4 regions of the Paenibacillus sp. FSL H8-0122 genome follow, and region 1 is predicted to be linked to each of the others. Evidence: riboswitches for the same ligand, from Rfam matches in the RefSeq annotation. Region 1 holds a riboswitch; each other region holds the start of a gene.
What was found. Region 1 has a riboswitch for thiamine pyrophosphate ahead of NSS64_RS18500 (thiamine phosphate synthase). Riboswitches for the same ligand answer to the same signal wherever they lie in the genome.
Positions count from the first base shown of each region.

Region 2: it holds a riboswitch for thiamine pyrophosphate, as region 1 does, so the genes downstream of both, NSS64_RS26510 (ABC transporter substrate-binding protein) here and NSS64_RS18500 (thiamine phosphate synthase) in region 1, are expected to answer to the same signal.
Region 3: it holds a riboswitch for thiamine pyrophosphate, as region 1 does, so the genes downstream of both, NSS64_RS14590 (ABC transporter ATP-binding protein) here and NSS64_RS18500 (thiamine phosphate synthase) in region 1, are expected to answer to the same signal.
Region 4: it holds a riboswitch for thiamine pyrophosphate, as region 1 does, so the genes downstream of both, thiC (phosphomethylpyrimidine synthase ThiC) here and NSS64_RS18500 (thiamine phosphate synthase) in region 1, are expected to answer to the same signal.

Region 1 covers NZ_JBBOTB010000001.1:4,268,739-4,272,947, reverse strand. Annotated here, with positions in the region: gene NSS64_RS18515 (GNAT family N-acetyltransferase) at 1-373, opposite strand, end outside; gene NSS64_RS18510 (SDR family oxidoreductase) at 678-1,550, shown strand; gene NSS64_RS18505 (hypothetical protein) at 1,708-2,244, shown strand; TPP riboswitch at 2,300-2,402, shown strand; gene NSS64_RS18500 (thiamine phosphate synthase) at 2,531-3,199, shown strand; gene thiS (sulfur carrier protein ThiS) at 3,196-3,399, shown strand; gene NSS64_RS18490 (thiazole synthase) at 3,430-4,194, shown strand.
Region 2 covers NZ_JBBOTB010000001.1:6,206,319-6,210,527, reverse strand. Annotated here, with positions in the region: gene NSS64_RS26525 (ABC transporter ATP-binding protein) at 1-192, opposite strand, end outside; gene NSS64_RS26520 (ABC transporter permease) at 273-1,034, opposite strand; gene NSS64_RS26515 (thiamine-binding protein) at 1,031-1,324, opposite strand; gene NSS64_RS26510 (ABC transporter substrate-binding protein) at 1,376-2,449, opposite strand; TPP riboswitch at 2,598-2,708, opposite strand; gene NSS64_RS26505 (hypothetical protein) at 2,781-4,209, opposite strand, start outside.
Region 3 covers NZ_JBBOTB010000001.1:3,325,634-3,329,842, forward strand. Annotated here, with positions in the region: gene NSS64_RS14580 (DHA2 family efflux MFS transporter permease subunit) at 1-548, opposite strand, end outside; gene NSS64_RS14585 (TetR/AcrR family transcriptional regulator) at 699-1,355, shown strand; TPP riboswitch at 1,422-1,524, shown strand; gene NSS64_RS14590 (ABC transporter ATP-binding protein) at 1,655-2,425, shown strand; gene NSS64_RS14595 (ABC transporter permease) at 2,406-3,182, shown strand; gene NSS64_RS14600 (ABC transporter substrate-binding protein) at 3,179-4,209, shown strand, end outside.
Region 4 covers NZ_JBBOTB010000001.1:6,532,161-6,536,369, reverse strand. Annotated here, with positions in the region: gene NSS64_RS27845 (tetratricopeptide repeat protein) at 1-408, shown strand, start outside; gene trxB (thioredoxin-disulfide reductase) at 455-1,408, shown strand; TPP riboswitch at 1,458-1,564, shown strand; gene thiC (phosphomethylpyrimidine synthase ThiC) at 1,716-3,410, shown strand; gene NSS64_RS27830 (DUF1858 domain-containing protein) at 3,579-3,806, shown strand; gene NSS64_RS27825 (DUF438 domain-containing protein) at 3,821-4,209, shown strand, end outside.

The DNA.
Region 1 (4,209 bases):
TGCACATAGCCACGACTCTGTGGGCCTTCCATTCTTCAAAAGCAAGCTTCAAGGCCAGCTGCGCCGCTTCGGTGCAGTAGCCTTGCCCCCGGTATTCTGGGAAAAGGCTGTAGCCCAGCTCCCAGCTTTCGCGCTCTTTTACATACCAATGTATACTCAGTTCCCCTACAAGGGTTGCCTCCGGGGAAGCCAGCCTTATCAGGAATTGTCTATGCCAATCGCTATGGATTCGTTCCGTCACAGTCTTCCGGACTGCATCCTTGTCGGTTGGAAGCATATCCTCGAAGGGCCAGAGTGAAGCGCTCATTTCCAGATCTGTGATGAAATCGATATCGTCCCGGGTGACCGGAGATAGTGTGACTCTTGCATTCATTGTGTGATACCCTCCTGCTAGTATGATTTCGATACGATCTTGCCGTTGTTCCCCACAAAGTATAGGACATTCCCCCTAGCGGATATAGATAATATTCTTTTTGGAAACGTTCGTTGCTTACCGTACTATCGTTCCGCTATAGGTGCAGGCGAATCAAGATTGGTTGTTTGGGCGGCTGCCAAGTGTGGTAAGTAACATAACGTACAGCCAAGCAGGCACACTGCCTGATGCATAAACACCAGACCTTAAGCCATGCTAACATGATTGATCAACAATACTGTGGACAGCGAAAGGAGAATGGATTATGCCAGACACTAGCAAGCAACCTGTCAAAACTTTACCACCGCAGGTGCAGGATCAGCGCCCCGGAATTGAGAGTGAGATGAACCCGCTTCCGGAGTTTGAGACACCGGCGTACAAGGCAGCAGGCAAGCTGCTGGGCAAGGCTGCGCTCATTACCGGAGGCGACAGCGGGATCGGGCGTGCGGTTGCCGTTCATTTTGCCAAGGAGGGCGCGGATGTGGTGATCTCCTACTTGAACGAGCATGAGGATGCGGAAGAGACCAAACGCCAGGTGGAGCAGGAGGGCAGAACGTGTATTCTGATCGCCGGGGATATCGGGGACGAATGCTTCTGTCAGAGCTTGATTCGTCAAACCGTTGAAGGACTCGGCAAGCTTGACATCCTGATTAACAATGCGGCGGAGCAGCATCCGCAGGATCATATTGAGGACATTACGGCGGAGCAGCTGGAGCGTACGTTCCGGACGAATATTTTCTCCATGTTCTATCTGACCAAGGCCGCCATGCCTCATCTGAAAAAAGGTGCTACGATCATTAACACCACCTCCATCACGGCGTATCGCGGCAGCCCGCAGCTGCTGGACTATTCGTCCACCAAGGGAGCCATTCTCAGCTTCACCCGGTCACTGTCGATGAATCTGGCGGATAAGGGTATCCGCGTGAATGCGGTAGCGCCCGGACCGATCTGGACCCCGCTGATCCCGTCAACCTTTGACGCTAAGAAGGTCAGTGAGTTCGGCGGCACTCAGCCGATGAAGCGCCCGGGACAGCCTGAAGAGCTGGCACCGGCGTATGTGTACCTGGCCTCGGACGATTCCTCCTATGTGAGCGGACAGGTGATGCATGTGAACGGCGGCGAGGTTGTGAACGGATGATGGGTGCAGAATAAGATCTGGATGCAGATTCGTGTGCAACATATAAATTCTATTTTAAAAAAGCCTAACCGCTTGCCGGCAGGCTTTTTTTCAGCGCTTGTAACTATTACAATATATTTCCGTCTATTTAGATAATTTGATATGAAAGGGGATTGGGATGCTTAGAAAAAAAGGATTCATTCTATCTGCAGCGGGGATTTTAGTTTTTCTGGTAGTGTTCATTTATTTGACTCCTTTTGCAGGGAGACTTGTGGCAAATACAAGATTGGAAGGAAATGCAAAAAGCATTGGGATTAGAATTACACAGGAATCGCCACCGCTACCCCTTGTTACTTCCGGAAAAACCCAAATTCCGGTTACCCAAGGCAGCTATTGCTGGGGAAAATTAGGATGTGCGGATTATACAGGAGGACAATCCATGGTACAGGGGGTTACTCCCACTGTTATAGCCCCTGAGGGGAGGATTGATGTTGCTTTTACTTATAAACCGGCACCCGGCGGATTAACCGTTCAGCAATTTGTCGATGATAAAGAAGTGCAAATTCCATTGAAGAACGGCTCTTTTAATGCTCCAAAAGAACATGGCGTTTATTACTACGGCATATCAGCATTCTGGACAACCGAGGATGGTAAATTTTCAGAAGGGAGTTCATCCGTGGTTTTTGTAATTGAAGTAAAATCTACGAAAGAATAGCCCTAACAGAAATAATATGCTAATATACAACAAGCAAGACGAAACAACCGCATAGAACGATCACTAGGGGTGCCGCAAGGCTGAGACGGGCGTAGTTGTCCGGACCCTTTGAACCTGATCTGGTTTATACCAGCGTAGGGAAGTGGAGAACGAATAATGCAGCGGGGGTATACGGCTAATCACGGTATTCCTGCTTTTATTCCAGACTGCTTCCTTTACGGGGAGCGGTCTTTTTTGTGTTGCGGGGTGGTGCAGAGCGGGCTTGGAGCAGACGGGAGGCGAAAGAGTGTTGTATGAGATTCATGCGGTCTCGGACGGGCGGCTGCCGCCTGAAGCGCTCGCCGAATGGGCCGTGGCGGTACATTCTATAGTGGATTATATCCACCTCCGCGAAAAAGCCATGCCCGCCCGGGAACTGCTGGCGGCGGCGCAGCAGATGCTTCAGGCCGGGGTTCCGCCTTCGAAGCTGGTCATTAATGACCGGATCGATGTTGCCCTGGCTGCAGGGGCAGGCGGTGTACAGTTAGCCTGGCACAGTCTTCCTCCAGCCGCAGTGCGCGGCCTTGCGCCGGACCTGCGGATCGGCAGATCGGTACACTCGCGGGAAGAGGCGGCGGAGGCTGGAAGGCAGGGAGCAGACTTCTGCCTCTACGGGCATGTGTTCCCGACGGCCTGTAAGCCGGGACAGCAGGCACGCGGACTTGCGCAGCTGGCAGAGGCCGTCCGCTGGAGCTGCATCCCGCTGATTGCCATCGGCGGCATAACACCGGGCAATGCCGGAGCGGTTCTGGCTGCGGGGGCAGCCGGCATTGCTGTCATGTCGGGGATCTGCGGAGCCCCGGACCCGGTGGCAGCGGCCCGGGCGTACAGGGAAGCGGTCCACAGGGCAGCAGAGCTGGCTGAAGCGCTGGATATGGCTCAAGCACAGGGTACAGCAGGAGGTGAACAGGCATGAATGTGACCGTTAACGGGAAGAGGCAAAGAATTGAAGAGAGCTGCCGGACACTGGAGGATCTGCTGTCCCGGCCCGAGTGGGCCGGTAAGCTGGTGATTGTCGAGCTGAACGGTGAGCTTGCCGGCAGAGAGGTTTATGGAGAGACACTGCTCAGCGAGGGGGACCGGGTGGAGCTGGTTCATTTTGTAGGCGGAGGCTAAACAAGAAGACTTATTCCAGGAGGCGTTAACATGCAAGACTCATTGATGATTGGCGGAGTGACTCTAACCAGCAGACTGTTCATTGGCACCGGAAAATACAGCCGCAACACCCTCATTCCCGAGGTGATTACGCGATCAGGCTCACAGGTCATTACCGTTGCTCTGCGCCGGGTGGACCCGGAGAGCAGTGACAATATTGTCAGCCATATTCCTTCCCACATGACCTTGCTGCCTAATACCTCCGGTGCGCGCACCGCAGAGGAAGCAGTACGGATTGCCCGGCTGGCGAGATCGGCGGGGCTGGGGGACTGGGTGAAGATTGAGGTCATCAACGACCAGAAATATCTGCTGCCGGATAATACCGAGACCATCCGGGCGACCGAGATTCTTGCAGCTGAGGGCTTCGTGGTGCTGCCGTATATGAGTCCTGACCTGTCCGCCGCCCTGCGGCTGAAGGCAGCGGGGGCTGCGGCCGTGATGCCGCTGGGAGCGCCGATCGGGTCCAACCGCGGACTGCAGACCAAGGAACTGATCCGCATTCTAATCTCCGAGACGGAGCTGCCGGTGATCGTGGATGCCGGAATCGGCAGACCGTCCGAGGCGGCTGAGGCGATGGAGATGGGGGCCGCAGCGGTGCTGCTTAATACAGCGATTGCCACCGCCTCAGATCCGCTGCTGATGGCAGAAGCCTTCCGTGACGCGGTAGCTGCAGGGCGCAAGGCTTATCTCGCTGGACTAGGGCCCGTAGAGGAGACGGCGGCAGCCTCTTCACCGTTGACCGGGTTCTTGGCCTGACAGATGGAATAGGGA
Region 2 (4,209 bases), 1.9 Mb from region 1:
GCTTTTCCCGCAGCCGGACGGGCCGACAATGGAGACGAATTCCTGCGGCTCCACGGTCAGGGACACCTGATCCAGAACCTGCGTCTCCCGGCGGCGGTGCTGGAACGACTTGCTGATGCCGCTGACTTCGAGCGCAGGCGGCACACTCCGTGTACCCAGGCGTCTATCTCCGTCTGCCTTCTCCAGTTCAATCCTCGTAAGCTCAGACACTTCGTCCAGCCTCCTTCAGTTCATTATGGTTACTTCCGTTTTGGATGATTCTTCCGTACACGTTAAGCTTCCTTGCGCGGCTTCCAGCGCACCAGCCATCTCTCCAGCAGGGCAATGAGCGCGAATAATACGAGACTCAGCAGCACGATAATGGCGATGGCCACGAACATCCGGTCCGCACGGTAAGAGGCCTTCTGCAGTAGCATATAGTAGCCGATCCCTTTGTCGGCGCCGATCCATTCGGCCACCACTGCGCCCATCACCGCATAGGTGGCGGAGATTTTGAGCCCGGAGAACAGGGAGGGCAAGGAGCCGGGAAGCTCCAGCCGGGTGAAGATCTGCCACTTGCCCGCACCGGCCATCTTCATATAGTTCATCATCACCCGGTCGCTTTGGGCCAGTCCGCCCATGGCTGCAACAGCTACGGGGAAGAAGCAGACGAGGGTGATCAGGATGATTTTGGGCAGCAGGCCGAAGCCGAACCAGATAATCAGCAGCGGGGCCAGCGCAATGGAGGGCACATTCTGGCTGAGGATCAGCAGCGGATAGATCGCCCGCTTGACCCAGGGCAGCAGATGCAGCAGCAAGGCGGTGAGCAGGCCGATGCCTGTGCCGACCGGGAAGCCGATCAGGGTCAGCCGCAGCGTGGCGGCGGTGTGCTCCCAGATCCCGGAGGCGTTGTTCTTCGATTCACGCGCGATATCCGACGGGCTGGGCAACTGGTAAGCCGGGATGTCGAACAGCATGACCGATAGCTGCCATATCCCGACAAAAAAGAGGACCGCCACAAAGGGCGGCCACACTAGCTTCCAGGTGCTTCTCACGGCCGGTATTTCTCCGTCAGCTTATCCATGCTGATGCCGCCCGGATTATGGGCGATCTTGATCTGTGAGATGACACTAGGACTGCCGGAAGCGATCAGCGCCTCATGCATGTCACGCACAATATCCAGCAGCTCGGACAGCTCGCCTTCCATGGTAGTCTCCAGCGGATTCACCTGATGCTTCACGCCTGACTTTTGAATGACCTCTATAGCCTTGTCTACGTAAGGGATGGAATCCTCGTTGTTCGGTGTCTTGGGAATTACCTGAATGCTGAGCAGTGTGTTAGCCATGATCAATCATTCCTTTCAAGTTAGGTATAAGATTCCCGCCATGCGGGCTCATTATGATTCCGGCAAAAATTCATTCGTGAACGTACTCTCCGCATCCAGCGGCTTATCCAGCAGCTTCAGGCCGTACATCCAGTCGGCGTAATTCTTCCAGATCTCAAGCTTCTGCTCACCCCAGCGCGGGGCGTCGTCCTTGTATTTCGGGCTAAGCCATTTCTGGCTGGCCAGCACCAGCTTGGGGTCCAGATCAGGTACAGCATCGGACAAGACCGTCGCGGCTTCTTCCGGGTTATCGATAGCGTACTGATATCCCTTGGACGTAGCCTTCAGGAAGGCCTTCACCACTTCAGGATGCTCGGCGATCTCCTTCTCGCTGGTGGTCAGCACCGGTGTGTAGTAATCCAGCTGCGGAGCGTAATCCTTCAGATACAGCATATCCAGCGGCTCCCCGCGCAGCTCCGCTTCCACGCCGGTCCAGGCATAGAAGATCCAGGCGAAGTCAATATCCCGCTTCACAGCTGTAAAAAAGTCCGCTTCGCCGATATTCACCAGCTTCACCTTGGAGACATCCCCGCCTTCGGGGTCCATGATCGCTTTCATGGCAGCCTGCTCCGCAGGGGAGCCCCAGCCTCCGTACGTTTTGCCTTCAAAATCCTTCGGCGTCTTGATATTGCGGTCCTTCGGAGCCGCGAAGCCCGAGGTATTATGCTGAATGATTGCAGCAATCGATACCAGCGGCACATCCTGCAGACGGGCCAGGGTCAGCGCCTCCTGGGCGCTGATGCCGAACTGGGCTTCACCAGAAGTGACCATTGTGTCGGAACCGGCAGCACCAGGCTGTACAATCTGCACATCAAGACCTTCCTCCGCGTAATAGCCCAGCTCCTTGGCAGCATACAGGCCGGTATGATTCGTGTTCGGCGTCCAGTCCAGGGCAATCTTGACCGGGGTCAGAGCCTTAGGTGCATCCGTGGGTGCGGCTGCGGTTGCATCAGGTGCAGCCGTGCTGTTACCGGCAGCAGGTGCGCTGGCCCCCGCATTGCCGCTGTTGTTCCCGCCGCCACATCCCGCGACCGCGAGAACCAGCATGGAGCTGATCAGCAGCAGTCCTGTTTTTTTGACTCCCATTTCTCTTTTTCTCTCCTTCCAGCAACCCCTGGTCTTCAGAGCTTACAGAAACCCTATTCCTGTACATCCTTAGAATCAAAAAAGCGTCCCGATGATCGGGACGCCAGTGACTTGCGTGAGGGGATTCAGCTTCAGTACCGCTCAAGGCACTGTGCTGAATGAAGATTCCTACGCTGGCATTATCCAGATCAGGTGTAAGGGTCAGTATCTTGTGGGATACAATCTCAGCCGGCCAATTCCAGCACCCCTGGTTCTATAAAGTTCACGGGTATTGCTATGTTCTTACGGTGTATTATAGACGGCAGTCCTGCCGTTGTCCACCCTCTGTGTCTTAATCCCTCGTATAATGCCGCTTCTTGCGGCGGCTGCGGATGCCGTTCCAGATCTCTCTCAGCGTTAAGCCGACACTGACGGTGATCCCGGAGAAGGTCAGGAACAGAGCCAGATACTCGAACGCGGAGTACTCCAGCATTTTACTCCAGTCGATCTGGCCCTTCAGATCCTCGATGACCTGATTCATCCCGTATATCCCGCTGATGACCGTGAATACCGTGAGCACCATCAGGAGTGTATCCCGCCGTTTGGCCTGGAATTTGTCCTGGTACTGGAACAGGTCATTCAGGGTCATTTTCACCTCATCGAACAAGGCATCATTGCCATACACCTTACGCAGCTGAAAAAAAATCTCCCGCCCCTGCGACTGCGAGATCAGCTCCAGAAAATAGAATTTGGCCGAGAATTTGTTGATCAGGAAGATCAGATTCTCGATCTCGTCGTTGTCGTGGTTGATGCGCAGCCGGGAGTGGAGGTTGGCGAGCTTCAGCAGCACGATTTTATGAAAAATACTCAGCAGCATTCCGTAATAATACTCGCCGTACATCTGGCTGATCAGCTGGGCGGCAATCTCCGGCTTCGCCCGGCTCACGCAGCAGAAGGTCTGCTCATTGGTCATATAGTAGGTGTCCGGCCCCCAGCGGCTATAGCAATGCTCCCGGGTATACTGCTTGATATAGTCTGGATCACTTGCGCTCATATAGGGGGTGCCGTCGATGCTCAGACCGTCCACTTGGGAGGCCCGGTAGAGCAGCTCGACACTGATCTCTTCCTCATCCTCCGGGAGATTAACGCCGTAGAAGGCCTGCACCAGCATCCGTTCATCGACGAAGAAGGGCAGGGTCTCGAAATAATTGCCATTCGTCTCTGCAGGATCGAGATACGGCTCCAGCCCGGCTGCCAGATGCCTGAACACGAAGTCCTCTACCCGGGCAAAAGACTTCTTATGACAATGGATGAAGGTATGCTCATCCTGAAAGCTTACATCCTCCAGGTTGCGGAACCGGTCGGCGAATTCGAGCACCATGCTGAAGGGGAGATTCTCCTCCTCAATAGCCACTCTTACCGTCAGGAAGCCCAGCTCGAACGGGCAGAGGAACACATCGGTCGACAGCACGTGGAAGGGAATCGTCTGGAAGGGCATTTGCAGCCCGCACAGCAGATCATTGGCCCGGGAAAAGCGGCGGAAGGAATCCCTGTCCTTCTCACGCGGAAACAAGACATGAGCGGCAAACGGAAGATAGCTGCGCTCCATTTTCTCATGGGATACACAGTGATTCTCTCCATAATAGGAATGCTCCAGTTCTTTGTTCTCCAGAAAAAAACGCGTAAATCCATCCTCCTGAAGACTCTCAATCAGCTCTTGATCGACTTCCGCCTTAATCGAAAAGGGGAAAATGAATTGCAGCAAGGCGGTATGCAGAGTG
Region 3 (4,209 bases), 940 kb from region 1:
ATGCCAATCGGAATATTAATAAGGAAGATCCAGCGCCAGGAATGGTATTCAACCAGCCAGCCCGACAATACCGGACCAATAGCCGGAGCGAACAGAACGGGAATGCCCATAATGCCCATGACTACGCCGACCTTACTTTTGGGAGCCAGTCTGTATACATAGGCCATTCCGACAGGGAGCACACAGCCGCCACCCAGTCCCTGAATAACCCGGAAAACAATCAGCCACTCGGCGCTGCTTGGTGTAGCGCACAGAATCGAGCCTATCGTGAACACAACTACCGCCGTCAGGAAGACCGTCTTGGCCCCGAACCGGTCAGACAGCCAGCCGGACAGCGGAATAACGGAAGCCTGGGCCAGCATATATCCGGTAACTACCCACTGCAGCGTATGCAGATCCGTCTTGAAATCCACCACCAGCCTGGACAAGGCTACGTTCATCGCCGTACTGTCCAGCACAACCATAAATACTCCTGCAATAATAGCCAGCAGCGGAACCAGAATGCCGGACAGCCGGAAATCGGCTTCCTGCTTCAAGGTCTGATCCATGTCTCTTCTCCTCCTGAGCTGTCCGCGTTCTAGATTGACCTGCGGGCAGATTGTTCTATATAATGAGTGAACGGACAACTGTCCGTAAGCGCAATTCATAGTCTACGGACAATTGTCCGTTGTGTCAATTCTTTTCTGAAAGGGGTTCTCATGAAAAAGCCAGACACCGATGCTGCACAGCTCCCGCGCTCAGCTCCGCAAGCCATAGAATCCGCCCCGCCCGAGTCCGCCGATCCTTATGTACAGCGGATTCTTGAAGCTGCCCGCCAGTTGTTCACCGAGAGCGGTCTTGAGGCGGTCAGCATGTACAGCATTGCCAAGCGGGCAGGCATAGGACAAGGCTCCCTGTACCGCCGTTTCACGGACAAGGGTGAGATTTGTTCTGCACTGCTGAAGGGCAGCGCAGATCAATTCCTGTCCGGACTGGAGCAGCAGGTCGCAGCTAGTGCCGGTGAAGCTCCGGCTCTCGCTCAGCTGCAGAGCAGCATTGAGCAGATTGCCGATTTCATTGAGCAGTATGCCGAGCTGCTGAATATGATCAAAGCCGAGTTCACCGGCAAGAAGCAGCTGACCCAGTTTGAGCATCCTTTTTTTCAGCGGCTGGGGGTGATGATGACAGAGCTGCTTCAACGCGCTGCGGCGGGCGGTGAGCTGATTGACATTGATCCGGCCTTTGCGGCCACAGCCTTAATCTCTGTCCTCAGCCCCGATCTGTACCTGTATGAGCAGAAGCGGCACCATTCCTCCAAGCTGGACATCTCCCGGGGCATCGTCACCTTGTTTGTGACCGGTCTGGCGAAGCGCTGACCGCCTGATCTTTACAAGACAGGAATTTGTGGTATATTAAGTAGCAATTACGAATTCAATAGCAACATTATTCACTAGGGGAGTCGGCCGACTGAGACGGAGCTTAAGCTCCGGACCCTTTGAACCTGATCTGGATCATACCAGCGGAGGGAAGTGGAGCAGAATGTATCAGTGGTTCCCGTCACAGGGCCGCAGCTGACTGTACCTTCCGCCCCATTCATTCCTCCGGGAATGAATGGGGCTTTTTTGTGCTCACCGCAGTATCTATATCAATCCGGGGAGGCTTCGTACATAGTCTTATGATCAACATTAGCAATCTATCCTATGCTTTCGGGACGGGCTCGTCCCGTACCCCAGTCTTCTCAGGGCTATCCATGAATGTGCAGCGCGGCGAATTCATTTCTGTCGTAGGCGGAAGCGGATGCGGCAAAAGCACCTTGTTCAAAATCATCGCCGGCCTGCTGGAGCCGGACAAAGGCAGGATTACGCTGAACGGAGCCGAGTCCGCTGCAGCAGCGAAGAGGCTGGGCAGTGTGGCCTACATGCCGCAGCAGGATCTCCTCCTGCCTTGGCGCACCGTGCTGGACAATTGTCTGCTGCCTTGGGAACTCAAGCGCAGCCGTCCCAAAGCGGCCGCCGTAGCCGAGATCCGTACCCTGCTGCAACGCTTCGGCCTTGAGGGAACCGAAGGGGCTTATCCCCAGGAGCTGTCCGGCGGGATGCGCCAGCGCGTGGCGGTCCTCCGCACCGTGGCGGCGGGGAATGATCTGCTGCTGCTCGATGAGCCGTTCGGGGCGCTTGATGCCATTACCAAGCGTTCATTGCAGCGCTGGCTGTTGGAGTTATGGGCAGAGCTGGACAAGACGGTGCTGTTCATCACCCATGATCTGGAGGAGGCTCTGCTGCTCAGTGACAGAATCTATCTAATGACGGGCAGTGGCGGCAGCGGGATGCAGGAATTCCCAGCCGGTCTCCCCCGCCCGCGTCATCACAGTCTGAACTATGAGCCGCAGTTCGCCGCCCTGCGCCAGGAATTGGAGCTGAAGCTATATGAGAACCGCCGCTCCTAGAAGATTGCTCCAGCATTACGGTCCGGCTGCCCTGCTCGCCCTGCTGACGCTTGCAGTCTGGGAGACTGTAGCCCGGCTGGGCCTGGTTCCTCCCTTCATCCTTCCGGCTCCGTCTGCGGTGTGGATGGCATTGATGGAAGAGCGCCATCTATTGTTCGGGGTACATCTGCCCGCCACACTGCTTGAAGTGCTCACAGGCTTCGCACTATCCGTGGTCTGCGGCAGCCTGCTGGGAATCGCCATGCATCTGTTCCGTCCGCTGGCCAAGGCGCTGTACCCGCTGCTGATTATCAGCCAGACGGTTCCGCTGATCGCCCTCTCTCCCCTGTTCATCATGTGGTTCGGCTACACCCTGTGGAGCAAGGTCGCCGTTGTCTTCCTGACCGCCTTCTTCCCGGTGGTCATCGGCACCTATGACGGGTTGTCCAAGAACACGGACGCTTACCGGGAGCTGCTGCTGACATATGGCGCGAACCGCTGGCAGATTCTCGGGAAGGTGGGCGTTCCGCTGGCTTTACCCTCTTTTTTCTCCGGACTGAAGCTGTCGGCTGTGTACTGTGTGATCGGTGCAACCATCGGTGAATGGCTTGGGGGCAGCCAGGGGCTGGGCTATTTCAGCCGCAGAATGGCCGGGAATCTGCAGAGCGCCAAGATGTTCGCCGCTGTTGTCTTATTATCCCTGCTCGGTATCCTGCTGTTTCTGGCAGTCGCCGCGCTGGAGAAGATTATTCTGAAGAAAAGAGGACGTTATTCATGACTACTATCCGCTATACCCGTTATCTGCACCATGCGATTTCAAGGCCAGCCATGCTGCTGTCTGCTCTGCTGCTCTGTATGCTGCCTGTCCTGGCAGGCTGCGCCAATACGAACAGTCCGGCGGCCTCTGGCCCCCCAGCTGCTGCACCCTCTACCTCTGAGGCCAGGGCTAAAGGCGGGGCCCATAAGCTGACGATTATGCTCGACTGGTATCCCAATGCTGTTCACTCTTTTTTGTATGCGGCAGAGGCTGAAGGCTATTTCGCTGAGGAAGGTCTGGAGGTTGAGATTCAGATGCCGGCCGATACCAATGATGCGCTGAAGCTTGTTGCTGCGGGGAAGGTGGATCTGGCACTCAGTTATCAGCCCCAGGTGCTGATGGCACGGGGTGAGCAGATTCCAGTCAAGTCGATTGCCGCGCTGGTGCGTCATCCGCTGAATCATCTCATGGTAGCCGCAGACAGCGGCATTACCCGCCCCGGAGAGCTGTCCGGCAAGCAAGCCGGATATTCCTCCGTCCCGTTGTATGAAGCCATGCTGAACACGATGGTCAAAAGCGACGGCGGGGACCCTTCCTCCCTCAAGCTGGTGGATGTCGGCTATGAGCTGATCCCTGCTCTCTCCACCGGACGGGTGGATGGCATTATGGGCGGGTTCATCAACCATGAGCAGCTGATTCTGGAGCAGGAAGGCCATCCGGTCCGCTCCTTCAATCCCGTGGATTACGGGGTCCCGGATTATTATGAGCTGGTGCTGGTCGCCAGTGAGCAGGGACTGCAGGATTCACAGGGCTTTTATCAGAAATTCGTGGATGCCATCAGAAAAGGCCAGCAGTATACTGCCGGTCACCCGGATGAAGCGCTGAAGCTGCTGCTTGCCCATCAGGAGGATACCGCACCGCTGGATGAAGCCATTGAACAGCGCAGTCTGGAGATCCTGCTGCCGCTGATGGATGCCGGTTCCCAGCCCTTCGGCTATCAGGACAGTGCTTCATGGGAGAAGGTGAACCAGTGGCTGAGCGAGAACGG
Region 4 (4,209 bases), 2.3 Mb from region 1:
GCAGTCAGCTATAACTATCAGCTGCCCTTCCAGGAGCAGCTGAAGCAGTGGAAGGGCAATACGGGCAGATTCACTGAAGAAGTGCGGAATAATCCGCTGCTGCGCGCCTCGTTCTTCTGGGCGCTGCGCTACGGCGATTCCGCTACGAAGCTTCAGGTGACCGAGGCTCTCCGCTGGATTGAGGACGAGGAGATGTCCGAGGTACTGCGCGGAGTTCTGGAGCAGGAGCCGCTGAAGGAGGACCGCCTGCAGGAGGCGGCATTGTTCAGCCTTCAGCGGCTGATCGGGGAGAACCTGAATGAAGCCGGCGGCTCGCCCGGCGAAGAGCAGGAGCCTGCGGCTGCTCCCGGACCCAAGGGGATGCTGCCCGGAACCGGCGGCTTATCGCCGTCCACTACCCGTATTTGAAGCAATTGCTGTTGTAAGAACACCTACTTGTAAGGAGGCCAATGTAATGTACAAAACGATTGTAATCGGAACAGGCCCGGCCGGGCTGACTGCCGCGATTTATCTGGCGCGTGCGAACCTGAGCCCGCTGGTCATTGAAGGCTTGCAGCCGGGTGGACAACTGACAACGACGACAGAAGTGGAGAACTTTCCAGGCTTCCCTGAAGGGATTCTGGGTCCGGACCTGATGGACAATATGCGCAAGCAGGCGGAACGCTTCGGCGCTGAATTCAAGAACGGCTGGGTGGAGTCGGTGGACTTCTCACAGCGCCCGTTCAAGGTAACCGTGGACGGGATGGGTGTACTGGAAGCAGAATCAGTTATTATTTCAACCGGGGCCTCTGCAAGATATCTGGGCATCCCGGGCGAGCAGGAGAATGTGGGACGCGGGGTCAGCACCTGTGCGACCTGTGACGGCTTCTTTTTCCGTAATAAAAAGATTGTCGTCGTCGGCGGCGGAGACTCCGCCATGGAGGAAGCCAGCTTCCTGACCCGCTTTGCGTCCAGCGTAACGCTGGTTCACCGCCGTCCCGAGCTGCGGGCCTCGAAGATCATGCAGGACCGGGCGCGTGACAACAGTAAGGTAACCTGGGCCTTGAACCGCACACCGGTTGAAGTAACGGTAGGAGAGACCGGAGTGAAGGGCCTTACGGTGCTTAATAATGAGACAGGTCTGACAGAGCTGGTAGAAGCAGACGGCGTGTTCGTAGCGATTGGACACACACCGAACACAGCCTTCTTGGGCGGGCAAATCAACACGGATGCTAATGGCTATATCGTGGTGAACCCGGGTACCACCGAGACCAACATCCCAGGCGTATTCGCCTGCGGCGATGTGCAGGATACGCGTTACCGTCAAGCGATATCGGCAGCAGGGACCGGCTGTATGGCCGCCATGGATGCTGAGAAGTTCCTGGAAGGCACGATGGTGCACGACTGGAGCGAATCGCTGGACAAATAACGGGTTTACAACAATTACCCAAACTGGTAGAATGCATTTAATTAGATAAGATACCCACTAGGGGAGCCTGAATAGGCTGAGACGGGAAAATTGAATTTCCGGACCCTTGAACCTGATCTGGATCATACCAGCGTAGGAAAGTGGAGTCGGACCTTTTTTGAATACAGTCTTATTTGGCTGTTCCTTTAATAAAGCCGCTCCAGGTGGAGCGGCTTTTTGACTTGCAGGAATCTATAGATTCTTCAGCTCAATCTGCTGCGTGACCTCTTATCTGATGAGTGTACAGAGCGAAGAGGAGGAGATTGAAATGACAGGAATGCTCAAGAACGAAGAGGTGAATCTTTCCGGATTCCCCGCGAGCCGTAAAGTGTATGTGGAGGGCTCACGCCCGGATATCCGGGTTCCGATGCGGGAGATCAGCCTCAGCAGAACCGAAGGCGTTGCCGGGGAAGAGGACAATGCTCCGCTGCGGGTCTATGACACAAGCGGTATGTACACGGATGCCGCGGAGGAGACGGACATTCGGAGGGGACTGCCGCCGCACCGTTCATGCTGGATTGAGGAACGCGGCGATTCGGAGGAATACACCGGAAGAGCCGTCCGGCCGGAGGATAACGGAATCCGCAGAGAAGGGGCTGCCGCAGAAGCTCATCCAGGACTGTGCAGGAATCCCCGGCGGGCCTATGCAGGCGGCAATGTGACCCAGCTGTATTATGCAAGGCAAGGGATCATAACACCGGAAATGGAGTATATTGCGATCCGTGAGAATATCCGGCCGGAGTTCGTAAGGGATGAGGTGGCCGCAGGCCGCGCCATCATTCCGGCCAATATCAATCACCCGGAGAGTGAGCCGATGATTATCGGCCGTAACTTCCTCGTGAAGATCAATGCGAACATCGGAAATTCTGCGGTCACTTCTTCTATTGAAGAAGAGGTGGAGAAGATGCGGTGGGCAACCCGCTGGGGGGCAGATACCATCATGGATCTCTCCACCGGCTCTAAGATCCATACCACCCGGGAGTGGATAATCCGCAATTCTCCTGTGCCGGTCGGGACAGTGCCCTTATACCAGGCGCTGGAGAAGGTGAACGGCATAGCCGAGGACTTAACCTGGGAGCTCTACCGTGACACGCTGATTGAGCAGGCGGAGCAGGGAGTGGATTACTTCACCATTCATGCCGGGGTACTGCGGCGCTATATTCCGCTGACTGCCCGGAGAATGACCGGCATCGTATCCCGGGGCGGATCGATTATGGCCGCCTGGTGCCTGGCTCATCAGCAGGAGAACTTCCTGTACACACACTTCGAGGATATATGTGAGATTATGAAGACGTATGATGTGGCCTTCTCGCTGGGGGATGGCCTGCGTCCCGGCTCTATCGCCGATGCCAATGATGAAGCTCAGTTCGCCGAGCTGGAGACACTGGGAGAACTGACGCTACTAGCCTGGAAGCACGATGTTCAGGTCATGGTCGAAGGTCCGGGCCATGTGCCGCTGCACAAGATTAAGGAGAATATGGACAAGCAGCTTGAGATCTGCCACGAAGCCCCTTTCTATACCCTCGGCCCGCTGACTACGGATATTGCACCCGGCTATGATCACATCACTTCGGCCATCGGGGCAGCGATAATCGGGGGGCTCGGGACGGCGATGCTGTGTTACGTTACACCTAAGGAGCATTTAGGCCTGCCTGACAAGAATGATGTGCGCGAAGGCGTCATTACCTATAAAATCGCTGCACATGCCGCAGACCTCGCCAAGGGACATCCGGGGGCGCAGGACCGGGATGATGCGCTGTCCAAGGCGCGGTTCGAGTTCCGCTGGCGCGACCAGTTCCATCTCTCCCTCGACCCGGAACGGGCGCTCGCGTATCATGACGAGACCCTTCCGGCAGAGGGGGCAAAGCAGGCGCATTTCTGCTCGATGTGCGGTCCTAAATTCTGCAGCATGCGGATTTCGCATGATATCCGTAATTCTCATAGATGGAGCAAATCACTGTAATTTAGCTGCTAATATAGCGGAATCGCAACATTCTTAGGCTATCTCCCAAGCTGAAAGGCTTGCGGGGATAGTCTTTTTATAGTTAGTGATTACAATCACAATTCACCTCTGTGACCTATGCTAAGCTGTTGCTTGAGAAGAGTTCTCATTAGTGAGGTGTGCAAAAGGATGAGCAAAGCGTTGAAGCTGGATGAATCGGTCTTTGAGCTGGTAACCAGGCACCCGGAAGTGGTGGAGATCATGGTGGAGCTGGGATTCCGTGATATTGCGAAGCCTGGAATGCTGCAGACCGCAGGACGGTTCATGACCCTGTCTAAAGGAATGAAGTTAAAGAAAATAGAGCTGGAAACCGTTCGGCTGGCCTTTTGGCAGCATGGTTTCGAGATTATAGAATAGAAGGAGAGATTGCGATGAGCGAACTGATTAATAACCGCGAGGTCGATGTGCCGGAACAGACACGCCGCCAGGCTATGCTGAGAGAGATCATCAAGGAGCTGCATGCGGGCAAAAGCGTGGAGGAGGTCAAGGCGCGATTTGAAGAGGCGGTAGGCGATGTTACGGTGGAGGAAATCTCCGCCATGGAGCACTCCCTGATGACCGAGGAAGGCATTCCGGTAGAGGAAGTACAGCGCCTCTGCTCTGTGCATACGGCGATTTTCAAAGGCTCGATTGAACAGATTCACCGTTCTTCTAAGCCCGAGGAGCAGCCCGGTCATCCCGTGCATACGTTCAAGCTGGAGAACCGCGAGATCGAGCGTCTGGTCAACTTCCGGCTGGAGCTGCATGCAGATAAGTTCAA